One region of the Massilia scottii genome, then DNA from elsewhere that is predicted to be linked to it. Evidence: predicted binding sites of a transcription regulator. Region 1 holds the regulator's gene; each other region holds the start of a gene.
What was found. Region 1 encodes LexA, which represses DNA repair genes until DNA is damaged. Its sites were predicted from a motif close to ACTGTATNNNNATACAGT; they were not measured.

Region 1 (3,966 bases):
AGATCACGGCCGACGCCCTGGTGTACCAGGACGTCGATGCGCTCAAGCGCGCGATCTCGGACGTGAACCCGGCGTTGACCAGCTTCGAGGCATCCTGCTTCGACGGCGTGTACGTGACTGGCGACGTCACGCCCGCGTATCTGGACCGGCTGGAATTCGCGCGCCACAATCCGAAAGCCGCACCGGCCGAAGATGCGGCGCGCACCCAGCTGAACCTGAACCTGGCGACCGCCGAGTAACTGATGAGCGAGAAGAAAAGCTACGGCTTCACCACGACCATCCTGCACAACGACCGGCAAAAGCCGATCGAGCATGGGTCGCTGCACAAGCCGATTCACACCTCGGTGACCTTCGGCTACAACGACGCGCGCCAGCTGGCGTCGGTGTTCCAGGGGAAGGAGCCGGGCTTTCGCTACGGCCGCCAGGGCAATCCGACCATCTCCGCGCTCGAAGACAAGATCACGCAGATGGAAGACGGCGTATCGACCTTGTGCTTTGCGACCGGGATGGGGGCCATCGGCGCCGTGTTCCAGGCGCTGCTGCGCGCCGGCGACCACATTGTGTCGTCGTCGTTCTTGTTCGGGAACACCAACAGCCTGTGGCAAACGGCGGCCGGGCAGGGCGTCGAGGTGGCGTTTGCCGATGCGACCGACGTGGCCAACGTCGAAGCCGCGCTCACGCCGGCCACGCGCCTGGTGTTCGTCGAAACCATCGCCAACCCGCGCACGCAGGTGGCGGACCTGGCGCGCATCGGCCGGCTGTGCAGGGAACGCGGCATTCTGTTCGTGGTCGATAACACCATGACGTCGCCCTACCTGTTCCGGCCTAAAACGGTCGGTGCGGGGCTGGTGGTCAATGCGCTGACCAAGTCGATCGGAGGCCACGGCAATGCGCTTGGCGGCAGCCTGACCGATACCGGCGAATACGACTGGAGCGCGTTCCCGAACATTGCGGCCAACTACAAGCGCAATGCGCCGGCGCAGTGGGGCATGGCGCAGTTGCGCGCCAAGGCCCTGCGCGACTTCGGCGCCTCGCTGGCGCCGGAAGCGGCTCACCACATCGCGGTGGGGGCGGAAACGCTGGCGCTGCGCATGGAGCGCGCTTCGGCCAATGCGCTGGCAGTCGGGCGCATGCTCGAAGCCGACGCGCGCGTGGCGGCGGTGTATTACCCGGGCCTGGCATCGCATCCGCAGCACGCGCTGGCGAGCGATCTGTTCAAGGCTTACGGTTCGCTGTTGAGCTTTGAACTGAAAGACGGCATCGATTGCTTCGATTACCTCAATCGCCTCAAGCTCGGTATCTCCGCCAGTAACCTGGGCGATACGCGCACCCTGGTCATTCCCGTCTCGCACACCATCTTCTACGAGATGGGCGCCGAGCGGCGCGCCAGCATGGGCATCGCCGAATCGCTGATCCGGGTGTCGGTCGGCATCGAAGACACGGCTGACTTGCTCGACGACTTCCGCTCCGCGCTGGATTGAACGGGGCAGGACGGCGCGCGCCGCCCTGTCATGTCATCTGGTGACGATGCGGGTTTGTCCACATGGTTCGTACAAATACAAGGTCCTACACGCGATGAAGAAATACCTGTTCTGCCTGGGCTTGATGCTCGCCGGCGTGGCGCACGCGGACGAGCTGGCCAACGCCAACGCCCTGTTCGCGAAAAAGGCTTATCCGCAAGCGCTGCAGCTGTACACCAAGCTGGCCAACGCCGGCAACGCCGAAGCCCAGCTGCACATGGGCGAGATGTATTTTTACGGCGAGGCCGGCACGGTCGACCTGGCCAAGGCCGAAGCCTGGTTCAAGAAGTCCGCCGCCAAGGGTAACAAGACTGCGGCCGGCTCGCTGGAGATGATGAAAAAGCGCGATGCGCGCCGTGCCGACCTGGATTACTGGATCGGCAAATACGATGGCGCCGACCTGACAACGGGCCAGTTCCGTTGCCCGGCGCCGCGCATTCCGGCCATGTCGAAGCAGAACGAAGAAATCGAGAGCGTGTCGGCCAAGGTCGCGGCCTGGCAGGATTGCTACAACGGCTTCGTGCGCAACCTGAACGAGGCCAGCCCGCTGACCAAGCGCATTCCCAAGGATGTGGCCGACCTGCTGACCAAGGAAGAAACCGAGCAGTCGCGCGTGTATCTGGAAGGCGTGTATGCGGGCATCGCCGAAAACGCCAAGGTCTCGGCCAAGCTGGTGCTGGCCGACTTCGGCGCGTGGCGTGCCGCCACCGACGCCTACATCAAGGAACACAACCGCATCGTCACCGAAGCGGCGGCGACAGCGCCGCGCAAGGGCGACTAGGCGGCAAGGGCGCAGTGGAACCGCGCCCGCACGCTCAGTTCCAGCTGCGCATCAACCCTACCGCCAGGCCTTCAAGCGCGAACTCGTCGGTTGCGGGATCGACGTGGATCACCTTGAAGTCCGGATTTTCCGGCAGCAGTTCGATCAGCGAGCCGGTCTTTTTGTAGCGCTTGACGGTGACATCGTCACCGATGCGGGCCACCACGATCTGGCCATTCTTGGCGCTGTCGACCTTTTTGACGGCCAGCAGGTCGCCATCCATGATGCCGGCGTCGCGCATCGACCACCCACGCACCTTGAGCAGGAAATCGGGACGCGACGAAAACATCGCCGGGTCCACGCTGTAGGTCGCTTCCACATGCTCCTGCGCGAGGATGGGCGAACCGGCGGCCACGCGCCCGACCAGCGGCAGCGACATGAGCAGGTTCGGCGGCGGCATGGCAATGGCGTCGACGCTGGCGCCGATCAGGCGGATGCCGCGCGAGGTGCCGGGCGAAATTTCGATGGCGCCCTTGCGCGCGAGCGCCTGCAGATGCTCTTCGGCCGCGTTGGCCGACTTGAAGCCCAGTTCATTGGCGATCTCGGCACGGGTAGGAGGAAAGCCCGTGTTCTCGATCGCATCCTTGATCAGGTTGAGGATTTGTTCTTGCCTTGGAGTGAGCTTGATCATCGGTATGCGGGACTGTGTATATGGACAGACTGTATTTTTGTACAGTATTTCGCGCAATGCAAGGGTTAATTAGCCGAACAGGCGAATTATTTGCGATGGGCGCTGTCCAACAAGTAGCAGAGGAGGTGAGTCATGGATCGGCTTGAGGTTCCAAGGGTGGGTTATGAGGAAGATTTTGTGCTGTGGCTTGAGGATCAGGCGGAGTTGCTGCGTATGGGAAAGTTCGAGCTACTTGATGTCGACAACCTCATCGACGAGCTTGAAGGCGCAGTGCGTGCCGACCGGAGTGAGCTCGAGGGGCACCTTGAATATATCACTGCGTACTTGCTCAGTTTGCAGTTGCGGCCACGGTACAAGCCACGGCACTGGTGCATCAAGCTGAACGACGCCCGTTTTGGCGTGGAATTGCTGATTGCCGACAGTCCCAGTCTGGTTGCCGACATACCCGAACTAGCAGCGCGGCGCTATGCCGAAGCGCGCCGGCGTGCCGCTTGGGAAACACGCCTGCCGGAGTCCATCTTCCCGGCTGCGCTACCTTACAGTGCCGCGCAGCTGCTCGACGACGACTTCGTGCCGTCGTACTCGCCGGATGAGGGGCCGTGAACTGAAATACAGGGTAGAGGAGGCGGGTCATGGATCGACTCGGGGTGCCACTTGCTGACTACGACGATGATCTGATCCAATGGATCGATCAACAGGTGAGGCTGTTGCGCGCCAGGGACTTTGAACACCTTGATGTCGAACACCTTGTGGAGGAGTTTGAGGAAATGGTCGGCCGCAATCAAAGGGAATTGTGTAGCCGGCTGCACGTTCTGATCATGCGCCTGCTCAAGTGCCAGTATCAGCCGCGGCGCAAGTCGACGAGCTGGCTGGCGACCATCAACGAGCAGCGCCGCGCAATTGCTCGGCTGCTGGAGCGCAGTCCCAGCCTGAGCAGGGCGGTCGAGCGCATGGCACGACAAGAGTATGCGCACGCCGTGCGTAGCGCGGCCATC
Region 2 (3,966 bases), on a different contig from region 1:
TGCGGCATTTGTCGACGGCGGCGCAGGAGGCCAGCGACGCGACGTATTTACGCCGGCAGTATGAGGAACAGGGGAGCGCGGAGGGGATGGTGAATGCGGCGATCCGGCGGTTCAGGGGGAAGCGCTAACTGTCGTCGTTCCCGCGCCAAGGCGCGGGGGCGACGATAGGGACCGGCCCGCAGTCAGAGCCGCGTCTCGCGCGCCGCCCGCAAGAATTCATCGAGAATCGGCGTGCAATCCAAAAGATCCACCCCGCCGGCCCGGTGAAACTCCGGGTGCCACTGCAATCCCATGACAAAATTGGCGCGCTGATAGCGAATCGCTTCGATGATGCCATCCGGGTCCGACATCGCCTCGACCAGGACATCGCGCCCCAGGTCCTTGACCGCCTGGTGGTGAATCGAATTGACCACCGGCCGGCGCACATCCGGGAACATGCGCCCGAGCGAGGACCCGGACGGGAAAATCACCTTGTGCCGGTGCGCGTCGTAATCGCTGTGCACGTGCGCGTGCGCCGCCGGCACATTGGTCGCCACGTCCTGGTACAAGGTGCCCCCGAACGCCACGTTGATCAACTGGCAGCCGCGGCAAATGCCCAGCACCGGCTTGCCGGCGTCGACGAATTCATGCAGCAGTTCGAGCTCGTACACGTCGCGCGCGCGGTCGCCGCTCCACTCGGGCCGGGTCGGCGTTTCCGAATACGTCTGCGGCGACACGTCGGCCCCGCCCTGCAGCACCAGCCCGTCCAGATGGCGCGCATAGTGGCGCAAGGTGATGTTACTCGGATGAAGAAGCCCGTTGGTATTGACCGTCGGGATCATAAACACCAGCACATCGCGCGACATGACCCACTGCGCGATCGACTCCTCCAGATACTGCAGGTTCTTGCTGCGCAGTCCCGTCGACCCGGGCTCCGGATGAAAAATCCGCGCCGATACGCCAATGCGCAGGGTGCGGCGCATGAAATCGCGCCCGATCCGTTCGCGCAGGTTGCGCCAGCGCGAGGCCAGCACGCGGCGCGCCAGCGCCAGCGGCGTGTCGCTGTCTTTCTGGTAGCGCGGCAGCGCATCGGCGCGGCGGTCGGGGACGCGCGGGGCATGAGCGCCGCCATCCTTCTCCTGGTCGGACTCCGGAACAGGAACAGGATCGGGAACAGCAATGGGTGGCAAGAGCTTGTCGGTATCGGGCATGCCTTAAATATAGCGCTCCCATGCAAGCGCACGATTCAAAGTTGTAACAAAATTGTGACCGCCGCGTCATCAGGGCGGCAGCGACAGCAGCTTTTTGAGTGCCGCCACCAGGTGGCGGTCGGCCATCGGCTTGTCGAGCAGCCCGCGTACGCCGGCCGTGCGCGCACGCGCCGTGTCGTAGCCGGAGGCCTGGTTCACCAGCAGCACCACGGCGATGCGATCGGCACGTTCCTGCTGTTTGATCTCGCTGCACAGCGCATACGGATCGATGCCGGGGGTCGAGGTATTGATCATCACCACCGATACCGGCGTCTCCGCGCACAGGCGCACGGCCGCCGCCGCGCTCTCGGTCCACTCCACCGACACCTGGTGCGCCGACAGCAGCCGCGCCACATGGTCGCGCAGCGCCCCGCGCTTGTCGACGATCAGCACCGCGCCGTTGGGCGCGTGGCGCCGCATCTTCACGAACTCGGCCGGATCGGTGGTGTCGAGATCGAGGCGAATGCGGCGCCGCCGCTCGTGCACGGGCGGCGCCTCGGGCGCCAGCATGCCGGTGAGCGCGTCGACGCGTTTGCGCGCCATGTCGGTGAGCAGCTTGAACATCTGGAACATGTCGAGCGGACGTGCCAGCTGTGCGCAGGGAAACTCCATCCCGGCCGAGCCGATCACCAGGGCGGGACGGGTCAGGTCCGGCTGCCACGCCAGCAAGGCGGCCAGCGCGCTTAGATCGTCGCCATTGGCAATAACCAGGTCCGGTTCTTGCAAACTATCGCCCAGCAAGCAAGAATACGACGGCCCGTCGCGCGGGGGATGCGCCAGCGCTGTTCCCAGCTCGGCTCCCTCGCCGGAAGGAAAGCCCAACAGGCGAACACTGAGTAACTGCCTCTTTGATTGCATTTTTTCTAACTTATGGAATGTTTTTATACACACTTCTTGGTGTGCGTACAAATCTAACCACAATCGCCCGGGCTGGCAAGCACATTCATCCAAGTCAATTTATCTCCTTTTCCGTCCGACAAGATAGAATGCGCAGGCATCCGCATAAAGAACTTAGACATGGCCACCAAAAAACCTGCATCCGACTACAGCGAATCCTCCATCCGGGTCCTCAAGGGACTCGAACCCGTCAAACAGCGTCCGGGCATGTACACCCGCACGGAAAATCCGCTGCACATCATCCAGGAAGTGATCGACAACGCCTCCGATGAAGCGCTGGGCGGGCATTGCAGGAACATCGGCGTGACGGTCAATGTGGACGGCTCGATCACGGTCGAAGACGACGGCCGCGGCATTCCGGTCGGCCTGCATCCCGAAGAAAACGTGCCGACGGTGGAAATCGTCTTTACGCGCCTGCACGCGGGCGGCAAGTTCGACAAGGGGTCGGGCGGCGCCTATGCCTTCTCGGGCGGCCTGCACGGGGTCGGCGTATCGGTCACCAATGCGCTCTCCTCGCGCCTGGAAATCACGGTCTGGCGCAAGGAAGACAACGGCAACGGCCTGCACAAGATGACGTTTGCCGACGGCGAAGTGATCGAGCCGCTGGCGTCGATCCCGGCCCCGCGCGACGGCAAGAAGAGCGGCACCCGCGTGACCGCCTGGCCGAACCCCAAGTATTTCGACTCGCCCGCGATCTCGCAGGTCGAGCTGCAACGCCTGCTGCGCTCCAAGGCCGTGCTGCTGCCCGGCGTGACGGTCACCCTCACCCTCGCCAAAACCGGCGACGTGACGACCTGGAAGTACGACGAAGGCCTGCGCGGCTACCTCAATGAAATGCTGGCGCAAGGCACCAGCGGCGAGACCCTGATTCCCGTCTTCGAAGGCGCCCAGTACTCGAACGGCGAAACCGACGGCTTTGCCGAAGGCGAAGGCGCGGCCTGGGTGGTGGCATGGACCGAAGAAGGCGCGGTCGTGCGCGAATCGTACGTCAACCTGATTCCCACCTCGAACGGCGGCACCCACGAATCGGGCCTGCGCGACGGCCTGTATGGCGCGGTCAAAAGCTTCGTCGAAATGCACTCGCTGCTGCCGAAAGGCGTGAAGCTGCTGCCGGAAGACGTGTTCGCGCGCGTGTCCTTCGTGCTGTCGGCCAAAGTGCTCGACCCGCAGTTCCAGGGCCAGATCAAGGAACGCCTCAACTCGCGCGATGCGGTGCGGCTGGTATCGACCTTCGCCAAGCCGCCGCTCGAACTGTGGCTCAACCAGCACGTCGAATACGGCCGCAAGCTGGCCGAACTGGTGATCCGCCAGGCCCAGTCGCGCCTGCGTTCGCTGCAAAAAGTCGAAAAGAAAAAATCGTCCGGCGTGGCAGTGCTGCCAGGCAAGCTGACCGATTGCGAATCGAGCGACATCGCCCGCAACGAACTGTTCCTGGTCGAGGGCGACTCGGCGGGCGGCTCGGCCAAGATGGGGCGCGACAAGGAATTCCAGGCCATCCTGCCGCTGCGCGGCAAGGTGCTCAACTCCTGGGAAACCGACCGCGACCGCCTGTTCGCCAACAATGAAATCCACGACATCGCGGTGGCGATCGGGGTCGACCCGCACAGCGTCGGCGACACGCCCGACCTGTCGGGCCTGCGCTACGGCAAGATCTGCATCCTCTCGGATGCGGACGTGGACGGCTCGCACATCCAGGTACTGCTGCTCACTTTGTTCTTCAAGCACTTCCCGGCCCTGTTCGCGCCCGGCCACATTTGCGTGGCGCGCCCGCCGCTGTACCGGGTCGACGCCCCGGCGCGCGGCAAGAAGCCGATCCAGAAGCTGTACGCGCTCGACGATG
Region 3 (3,966 bases), on a different contig from region 1:
ACACCTCGTCGTCGCCGGCACCCTGCTCGCGCAGCTTCTGCACCGACGCTTCGGTCCGGATCACCCTGGTCGGCGCTTCGCGGTCTTCACGCAGCGCCGCCGGCATGCGCTTGTCGAGCACCGCCAGCTGCAGCTCGCGCTGGTCCGGCGTCAGCGTGCCGTTCTGCTCGATGTCGAGCCGCGCCAGCGCGTCGGCATCGTAGGCGTCGCCGGCACCGAACAAGCCGGCCGCATCGCTGGCGCTGAAAAACTGCGGGCGCAGGCGCTGCTTGAGTTCGAGCCGCGCACGCCCCGCCTTGGCCAGGTCGGCCACCGGCACCAGCGACTTTTCCGCATCGGCCAGGGCCCGCTTGTAATCGAGATAGCTGGCCAGCAGGCGCTTGGCCTGGGCCGCCGGACCGGGCGCCAGGCGGCGCTCGAGCTCGCGCTCGATTTCGGCGCGGATGGCTTGCAGATCCTTCTCGCCGAGGCCGGCCAGATAATAGTCGAACAGATGCCCCAGTTCGGCATCGACCACCAGCTGGCCTTCGGCGCTCTGGCGCACCGCGCCGTCCGGCCTGGTGCCTTCCATCGAGCGCACGAACGCGAACGGATCCGACTGCGGCGGCGCGGCCGCCACGGCGGCCACCTCCGGCTTCGGATAAGCGTAGTACAGCGCGCCGGCCACCAGGGCGCCGGCACCGAACCTTTTCCATTGCGTGCGTGCGGTCATGGCGGCCTCCTTACAGACCGAGCGCCTGCAGGCGGTTCGCTTGCTGACGGAACACAGTCACCGGGCTGGTTTCGAACAGATTGACGATGCCGATGAACTGGTTCACTTCATCGAGGTGGTTCATGGCGTAGTCGTCGCGGATCACGCGCCCGAGGCGGCTCGAGCAGCTGCTCACCAGGCCGTCGTTCTTGCCGCCGAAAGCCAGGCCGGTGAGCGCCATGAACGGGTCGATCGCGTCGAACATATTGGTGTAGGGCTTGGCGCCGCTCCACGAAAAATAATACACGCCGTTGACATGGTTGGCGCCTTCGCCGCACGCGCTCGTCGGCACGCCCTGCGGATGGCGCTTGTTAAAGGCGATCGAGCCGGCCGTGGTGAGCGATTTGAGCGCGGCTTCGCCATCTTGCGGCAAACCCGAGCGGCCCGACAGGAAGTCCATCATCGCACCCACCGCGTTGGCCAGCGCATTGCCCACGTTGGGGGCGTTGCCGGTCAGGATGTCGGCGATCGCCGAACCCTTGTTCACGCCGGCCACGGAACTGACCGACGCGACCAGGCTGGGCGCCACCGAAGCGACGTAGCGCACGGTCGGCCCGCCATGGCTGTGGCCGATCAGATTGACCTTGGCGGCGCCGGTGGCGGCCATGATCTGCTTTACTTGCGAGAGCAATTGTTCGCCGCGCACTTCGGTACTGTTGGCGCCCGAGACGGTGACGGTAAACACCTGGGCTCCGCCGCTGCGCAGCGCCGAGGGGATCTGGTAAAAGTATTCGATCGGCCCCAGTTTCTCAAAGCCGAACAGGCCGTGCACGAGCACGATGGGGTACTTGGTTTGCGTGTAACCCGCGGCCAGGGCCGGGGTGGGAACGACGAGGATAGCGATGAGAAAAACGGACAGGCACTTCCAAAAGCGATTCTTCATGTTGTCTCCATAATGGTTTTTTGATTGAAGTCGATTACTGGAACTGGAGTTGCACAGTGCGAGCTGGGCATTCCTCCGGCTACCGGGCGACCACCCTTGCTGCTAGCTGTTGCAAGAGAAAAATACGAATTAGAGCGAGCGCTCGGTTTTTTTAATGTAGCACTGGCTTTCGGATAAAGCATCGCGCAGTGCAGCATCTGGAGGGCTTGTTTTGCGCTTTGAATTGATGTGTGGTTTTAACGAGCTATAATCATTCCCGAAACCAACTCTAGCGGTAGATGCACATATGGGAACGCTGGTGTCCACCCGCTTCGACTTTGCCCAGTTTGAAAAGATGACGCCGCTCAACGGCGACACGATCTGGGCCTACATTGTTGACCACCACGCCGAGCGGATCGGCGTCAAGCGCCGCAAGCCGGCGCTGGAAAACATGGAAAAAATCTTCGGCGCCACGTTTCGCCTGGCCAACGAGGTCGGCTTTCGCGCGATGAGCTTGCGCGACCTGTGCCGCGAGACGGGCTTGTCGATGGGTGGGCTGTACGGCTATATCGAGAGCAAGGATCAACTGGCGGAAATGATCGAGGATGTGGTGCGGCATGCCAGCCAGGAATTGCCGCGCATGTTCCAGCATGTGCAGGCGCCGCTGGAACGGCTCGAATCGCTGGTGCGGGCGACGATTTACCTGTCCGAGATTTTGCAGCCGTGGTTTTACTTCGTGTACATGGATTCGCGCGTGCTCAGTTTCGAGCAGCGTGGCATGGCGAAAAATTCGGAGTTGTCGATCCAGGCCGAAATTGCCGACATGATCAGCCAGCTCACGCCGGTGCCGGCCGGCAAGCCGGATTTGCTGGCGGCGCATATCGTGGCGATGTTCCAGGATTGGTATATCAAGCGCTGGAAGTACCGCGCGGCCAAGGTGCATGTGGATGATTTTGCCGATAGCACCTTGTCGATGATCCGAAGTCATTTAAGTTAGGAGCCGCGGCGCGGGAACGACGAGCTGGCGCGCCTGCGCGTCCTTCCAACTTGCAACAAATCCCATTTCAGTGAATACTGTATGCAATTACAGTAGTTGCCCTGTCCGGGCAAACCAGCCCGCGTGAACGCCCCAGCCCGAAAAATCATCCATTGCGACTGCGACTGCTTCTACGCAGCCGTCGAGATGCGCGACAATCCCGCCCTGCGCGAGGTGCCGCTGGCCGTTGGCGGCCAGCCGGGCCAGCGCGGCGTGGTGGCTACGTGCAACTACGAAGCGCGGCGCTACGGCATCCACTCGGCCATGGCCACCGCCCAGGCCCTCAAGCTGTGCCCCGACCTGGTGGTCATCCCGCCAGCCATGGAGAAATACCGCATTGCCTCGCGCCAGATCCTGGCCATCTACGGCGACTACACCGACCTGGTCGAGCCGCTTTCGCTCGACGAAGCCTATCTCGACGTCTCCGATTCGCCCCACTGCAAAGGCAGCGCCACCCTGATCGCGCAGGAAATCCGCAAGCGCATCTTCGACACGGTCGGCATCACCGCGTCGGCCGGCGTGGCGCCCAACAAGTTCGTGGCCAAGATCGCCAGCGACTGGAACAAGCCCGACGGCCTGTGGCTGGTGCGCCCGGACGAGGTCGACGCTTTTGTCGCCGCCTTGCCGGTCAAGAAACTGCACGGCGTCGGCAAGGTCACCGCCGCCAAGCTCAACAAGCTGGGGGTGCAAACCTGCGCCGACCTGCGCACCTGGACCCTGCTCGAACTGCAACACCACTTCGGCAGCTTCGGCACCCGCCTGCACGATTTGTGCCGCGGCATCGACAACCGCGCGGTGTGCAACGAGCGCGAACGCAAGTCGGTCAGCGTCGAGGAAACCTACACGCCGGACGTGCCGGACCTGCCGGCCTGCATCGCCCTGCTGCCGGAACTGTTCGACAATCTCAACGCGCGCATTGCCCGCGCCGGAGCCCAGAAAAGCGTGCAAAAGCTGTTCGTTAAACTCAAGTTCGCCGATTTTCACCAGACCACCGTGGAATGTGTTGGCATCGCGCCACACATGGGGCAATACGCCAAACTGATGGAAACCGGCTATGCGCGCGGCAGGCAGCCTGTGCGCCTGCTGGGCGTCGGGGTGCGGCTGGGCGAGGCCGAAAACCTCGAACAGTTAAGCCTGTTCGCCGATGCGGACGTGTAAAATGTCGTTCCCTTCGCAAAGATGATTTGTCTCGGACGACGCCAGTCCTGCCTCCGGGGCAGGCCGTTACGCAGGACGTGAAAGCGGCTCGCCGCGCCTTCCTGCTTCATCCCGCTGTAAATACTGACTCAAACAAGGTAAAGCACAATGTGGTTCAAG
Region 4 (3,966 bases), on a different contig from region 1:
CTTGGTGCCGTAGGGGAGCGCTACAGCCGTAGGCCAAAATTCGACCAAGCTGTACAGATTGTCGATCGACAGGCTCATTTCATGGCGCTCTTTGAGCCACAGCGCGGCCGCCATGTGGCCGATCGTGAAGTTATCGACGACCGCCAGGGCGAGGGCGCGCTTGTATTTCGCGCATTGCTGCAGGAACTCTCCGACTTTCACGATGACGCGATCGTGCTCGACACGGACAGAGGGGATTGAATTCATGGCGCTCTCCTTTAACAAAGTTGAGCTTGTTCGATTACGTCAGGTGGCCAGAGTTCCCGCTATAGTTACGGCGTTTGCCCTAGATCACAGCTTCGAGGGCACGCGTAGGCACGAGATGCTCGACAGGTACAGGTCGGCATACTGTGGCATGTCCTGGTCCGCTTAAAGGGATGAAAAGGCAATCGTCGCGTTGCGGGCCGCGGCGCTTGACGAACCCGACATCGATACCTCCCCGAGCCGGCCGTAGACTCAGTCGCAACGGCGCCGGCGACGCGTCTTGCGCGGCCGCGATCGGGCGCATCATGAAAAACAGCGTCTCGCCAGCCTGGGCGGCCAAGTTCAACCGCCGCAGGCTTTCCGGCCGGACGTGGCTCGACCAAAACAGTAGCGCAGCACAACTTGCGGAGCGAAGGATCTGTTCGGCCGCCCACAGCGCGTCCGGGCCACTCTTGCTTTTGACCCAAAGCACCTCGGATGCGGCCAGGCCCAGGCCCGCCAGGGCGAGGGTTTGCGGCGCATGGGGCGGCTGCAGCAGCACCACCCGGCGCTTCGCGACTTGTACAAGCGCCGGCGCCAACAGCCGCACTTCCCCAATCCCCGCTTGTTGGACGAGCAGGTCGATCAATACGCCCATTGGCCAGCCGCCTCCAGGTAGCTGATTCGACAGGGCCGGGTGCCCAGTATCGACGCACCGCGCCGCGGAACGCGCCAGTTGGGACGCGCGCCACAACGCTGGGTGCAATTCCTCGGGGGTGGGATGGGAATGGGCGAGCATCGTCGGCTAACATAAAATACTGTGATTTTATACAGTAGTCTATCCATCGCCTCTTGACAAGTGCGATGTGCTGGCTTGGCCGCCGCGCCGGCGGCAACTATGTTTGGATTGCACAAGCCAAAACCCAAACAAGATGTGGATTGCACAATCCAAAATTGCTAAAATGCACTTTTATTTTACGGCAGCTTAAAATGCCCGACCTCAGCAGCTATGAATCGCCGACAGCGCATTGGCAACACGAACACCCACGCCTGCCGGATGCCGGGCCTATTCATCTCGCGCGGGTTCGGCCAGCGGAAGCGCCACATCAGCACAGATGGAAAGGCGAACCCAGGCAAACCGCGATCGTCTATGCCGAGCTGCAACTGGCCTACGACACCTTCAACGTTGAGCTGTTCGACAACAGCCTGGCCGACTGTCTGCTGACCCTGCAACGCAAGGAACGCACCATGGGTTATTTCTCTGCGGCGCGCTTCGGCAACCGCAGCAAGGAGGAACTGCACGAGATTGCGATGAACCCCGCCTATTTTGCCGTCGTCCCGCTGATCGAGATTATGGCAACCATGGTCCATGAAATGTGCCACCTATGGCAGCATCAGCACGGCACACCTGCCCGGCGCCGGTACCACGACAAGGAATGGGCTGAAAAGATGGAAGCGATTGGCCTGATGCCGTCCACCACTGGTCTGCCAGGCGGGAAAAAGACGGGCGATAAGATGGCCGACTATCCGATCGAAGGCGGCCGTTTCCTTGAGGCGTGCCGGGGCCTGCTCACTCGCGACTTCCAAATTTCGTGGTACGACCGCTTTGTGGCGTACCGTCCCGGAGAAAGCGCGACTGGCGCCGCCGCGCCAGGCATGCTGGCGGGCTTACCGGCGACGGCGGCCGCGATCCCGGCCGACAGCGGCGTCGCGTTGGTGCTGCAGCCAGTCGAGCTCGTAGGCGGCGCGGTGAACGAGAGCAATCGGTCCAAGTATTCCTGCAGCTGCCCGATCAAGACCAGCGTGTGGGGCAAGCCGGGCCTGCACATCATCTGCGGCGAGTGTGGGGCGGCATTTTCGGAGGAACCATAAGCCTCGCCGCGATGCCTGGAATGGGAGGCAGATACCACAAATTGACTAAAACATCGCGTCTATTTTGTGAGCACTTTGGCGCGGTCCTTAACACGTCCGCCGCCGGCGCCTGATTCGGTGGTCGGTTCGTCACATGACAACTCAATCACTTCATTTACGGGCCCTAGATCAGTGATCAAACTGTCTCGCTGATGCCAGGTGTCCAGTTCGTCTTCATCGACGCGGCAGATCGGAACTCCGGGCGTCCTCGAAATATGCGCCAGTAGATTGGATAACGTCCCGTCGTCCCATGGAAGTTCACGTTCCGCAGACGCGTTCAACGTGATGGGGGTGGTGCCGCAATCGTCAAGGTCCTCGATCATATTTCCTCCCGTGTAAAACTTCAGTATGATCCTTCTCCCCATTAGCGCCATCCTTCCAAAGCCGGTGTTTGCGACGTGTCAATGACATTTATCCTCATGTCAACATTAAACTGATTTCCAAGTTTCTTCAAAACCTCCCGCACACTGCGGTCTTCTGCAACCAGACCGGAGTTCAAGCATGCCCTACCCCCTCCTAGCACATGGAGACGTGCGATGAGAGAGCTGACAATCACCGTGCACGATATCGCCATCGACGGCCTGCCACCGCCCCTTTATCCTGGCGATACAGCGCCCTGGGGCTATCCAGGCTCCCGTGTTGCCTTCCTGTTCGAGGACACTATCGTGACCGGGTTCCCCATGCGTCTCGCGCACGCGCCGTCCTGCTGGGGCGCCGAGCAGGAAGACGGGAGCGTTAGGCTGTATGCCGGCATCACCCACTGGGTTGAACTGTCCGAGTCGCCGCGCCAGATGGCAATGTATCCCGGCCCCACCGCAGGCGCTGGCGGCGGGCATGCACGTGTGCATACCCACCAGCCACCAGCGGCCATTGCCTGACCCATTTACCCATTTCACCGAAAGAAAATAATGACAAATTTGGAAGCTATGATCGCCGAAGCGACCGCCGAGATCGACGCCGAAAAGGCGAAGAAGGCGAAGACGGCGCTCATTGGCGCGTTGCGGCGCCTCGATTCCGCCAAGCAGATGGTGCGCAACGTCGAGGCGGAAATTGCTGATCTCAAGGAAAGCATTGTCGATGGCTCATTTGCATAGGATTCCTGTTATGCAGTCCGAAGATATCCCTGTCCGGTTCCAGGGATTTTTCTCGAACACGGCCTGTCTCGGCGATGTCGGCTGGAAACTAGCGCTTGATGAAGCTGGGGCCCGCGAGGACATGCGCATGGCCCGCGGCCGCAGACAGACTGCATTTTTCCATCATGCCGGCCTGGCGCTGACCTTGGTTGGGGATCTGATCGGCGCCGATGCCTTGCACCGCGATCGACATGCGTGTATGTCCAGGGGACGCCGCTACGGACATACGTTCAACGATCAGGAGTCGGCTTTTCGCGAGGCGGAATACCGCGATCAGCCACGCATCGAAATTCGTTCCGGGGGCAGCAAGGGCCAAGTCCCGGTGCACACCATCGGCGGCACCACGCCATTTGCGGGCATGTCCTGGCGAGATACCTCCCCGCGCGTGGTCAACGTGAACCATAGTGAATTGCATTCACTGCCGTTGTTCGCCGAATTGGACCGAGCCAGGCCCGAGACGCAGGAACTTATTGTCGAGCCGCAAAGCGTGCAAATGTTGATGGATCAGATTCTTGCGGCACAGGGGGCAATGCGCAAGGAGATCCGCGTGCGTGATCGGCAGCGCGACGTGCGTGCGCGGCAGGTCCATGCACAAATTGTTTCGCTGCATTCTTGATAACACGCAACGCTATAAATTCCTGCGGGTTTACATTAAAAGTGTTGGGGATTAGTGGCGCTCTCCCCAACATGCTCCAATCCC

Region 2: RBA41_RS04845 (DNA topoisomerase IV subunit B) is a predicted target of LexA. The motif match lies at 2,104-2,121, and genes of this name have one in related genera.
Region 3: dinB (DNA polymerase IV) is a predicted target of LexA. The motif match lies at 2,687-2,704, and genes of this name have one in related genera.
Region 4: imuA (translesion DNA synthesis-associated protein ImuA) is a predicted target of LexA. The motif match lies at 1,040-1,057, and genes of this name have one in related genera.

The regions. Positions count from the first base shown of each region.
Region 1 is NZ_JAVCWM010000016.1:70,364-74,329, forward strand. It holds gene purF (amidophosphoribosyltransferase) at 1-239, shown strand, start outside; gene RBA41_RS21690 (cystathionine gamma-synthase family protein) at 243-1,481, shown strand; gene RBA41_RS21695 (tetratricopeptide repeat protein) at 1,576-2,301, shown strand; gene lexA (transcriptional repressor LexA) at 2,336-2,971, opposite strand; gene RBA41_RS21705 (DUF29 domain-containing protein) at 3,104-3,574, shown strand; gene RBA41_RS21710 (DUF29 domain-containing protein) at 3,604-3,966, shown strand, end outside.
Region 2 is NZ_JAVCWM010000003.1:145,908-149,873, forward strand. It holds gene RBA41_RS04830 (YbdK family carboxylate-amine ligase) at 1-128, shown strand, start outside; gene RBA41_RS04835 (gamma-glutamyl-gamma-aminobutyrate hydrolase family protein) at 183-1,190, opposite strand; gene RBA41_RS04840 (response regulator) at 1,260-1,955, opposite strand; gene RBA41_RS04845 (DNA topoisomerase IV subunit B) at 2,247-3,966, shown strand, end outside.
Region 3 is NZ_JAVCWM010000013.1:110,152-114,117, forward strand. It holds gene RBA41_RS19140 (lipase secretion chaperone) at 1-712, opposite strand, end outside; gene RBA41_RS19145 (lipase family alpha/beta hydrolase) at 723-1,634, opposite strand; gene RBA41_RS19150 (TetR/AcrR family transcriptional regulator) at 1,933-2,610, shown strand; gene dinB (DNA polymerase IV) at 2,734-3,807, shown strand; gene RBA41_RS19160 (recombination-associated protein RdgC) at 3,955-3,966, shown strand, end outside.
Region 4 is NZ_JAVCWM010000030.1:21,224-25,189, forward strand. It holds gene RBA41_RS28285 (hypothetical protein) at 1-246, opposite strand, end outside; gene imuA (translesion DNA synthesis-associated protein ImuA) at 326-1,021, opposite strand; gene RBA41_RS28295 (SprT-like domain-containing protein) at 1,213-2,094, shown strand; gene RBA41_RS28300 (hypothetical protein) at 2,154-2,456, opposite strand; gene RBA41_RS28305 (hypothetical protein) at 2,670-3,011, shown strand; gene RBA41_RS28310 (hypothetical protein) at 3,042-3,227, shown strand; gene RBA41_RS28315 (hypothetical protein) at 3,238-3,882, shown strand.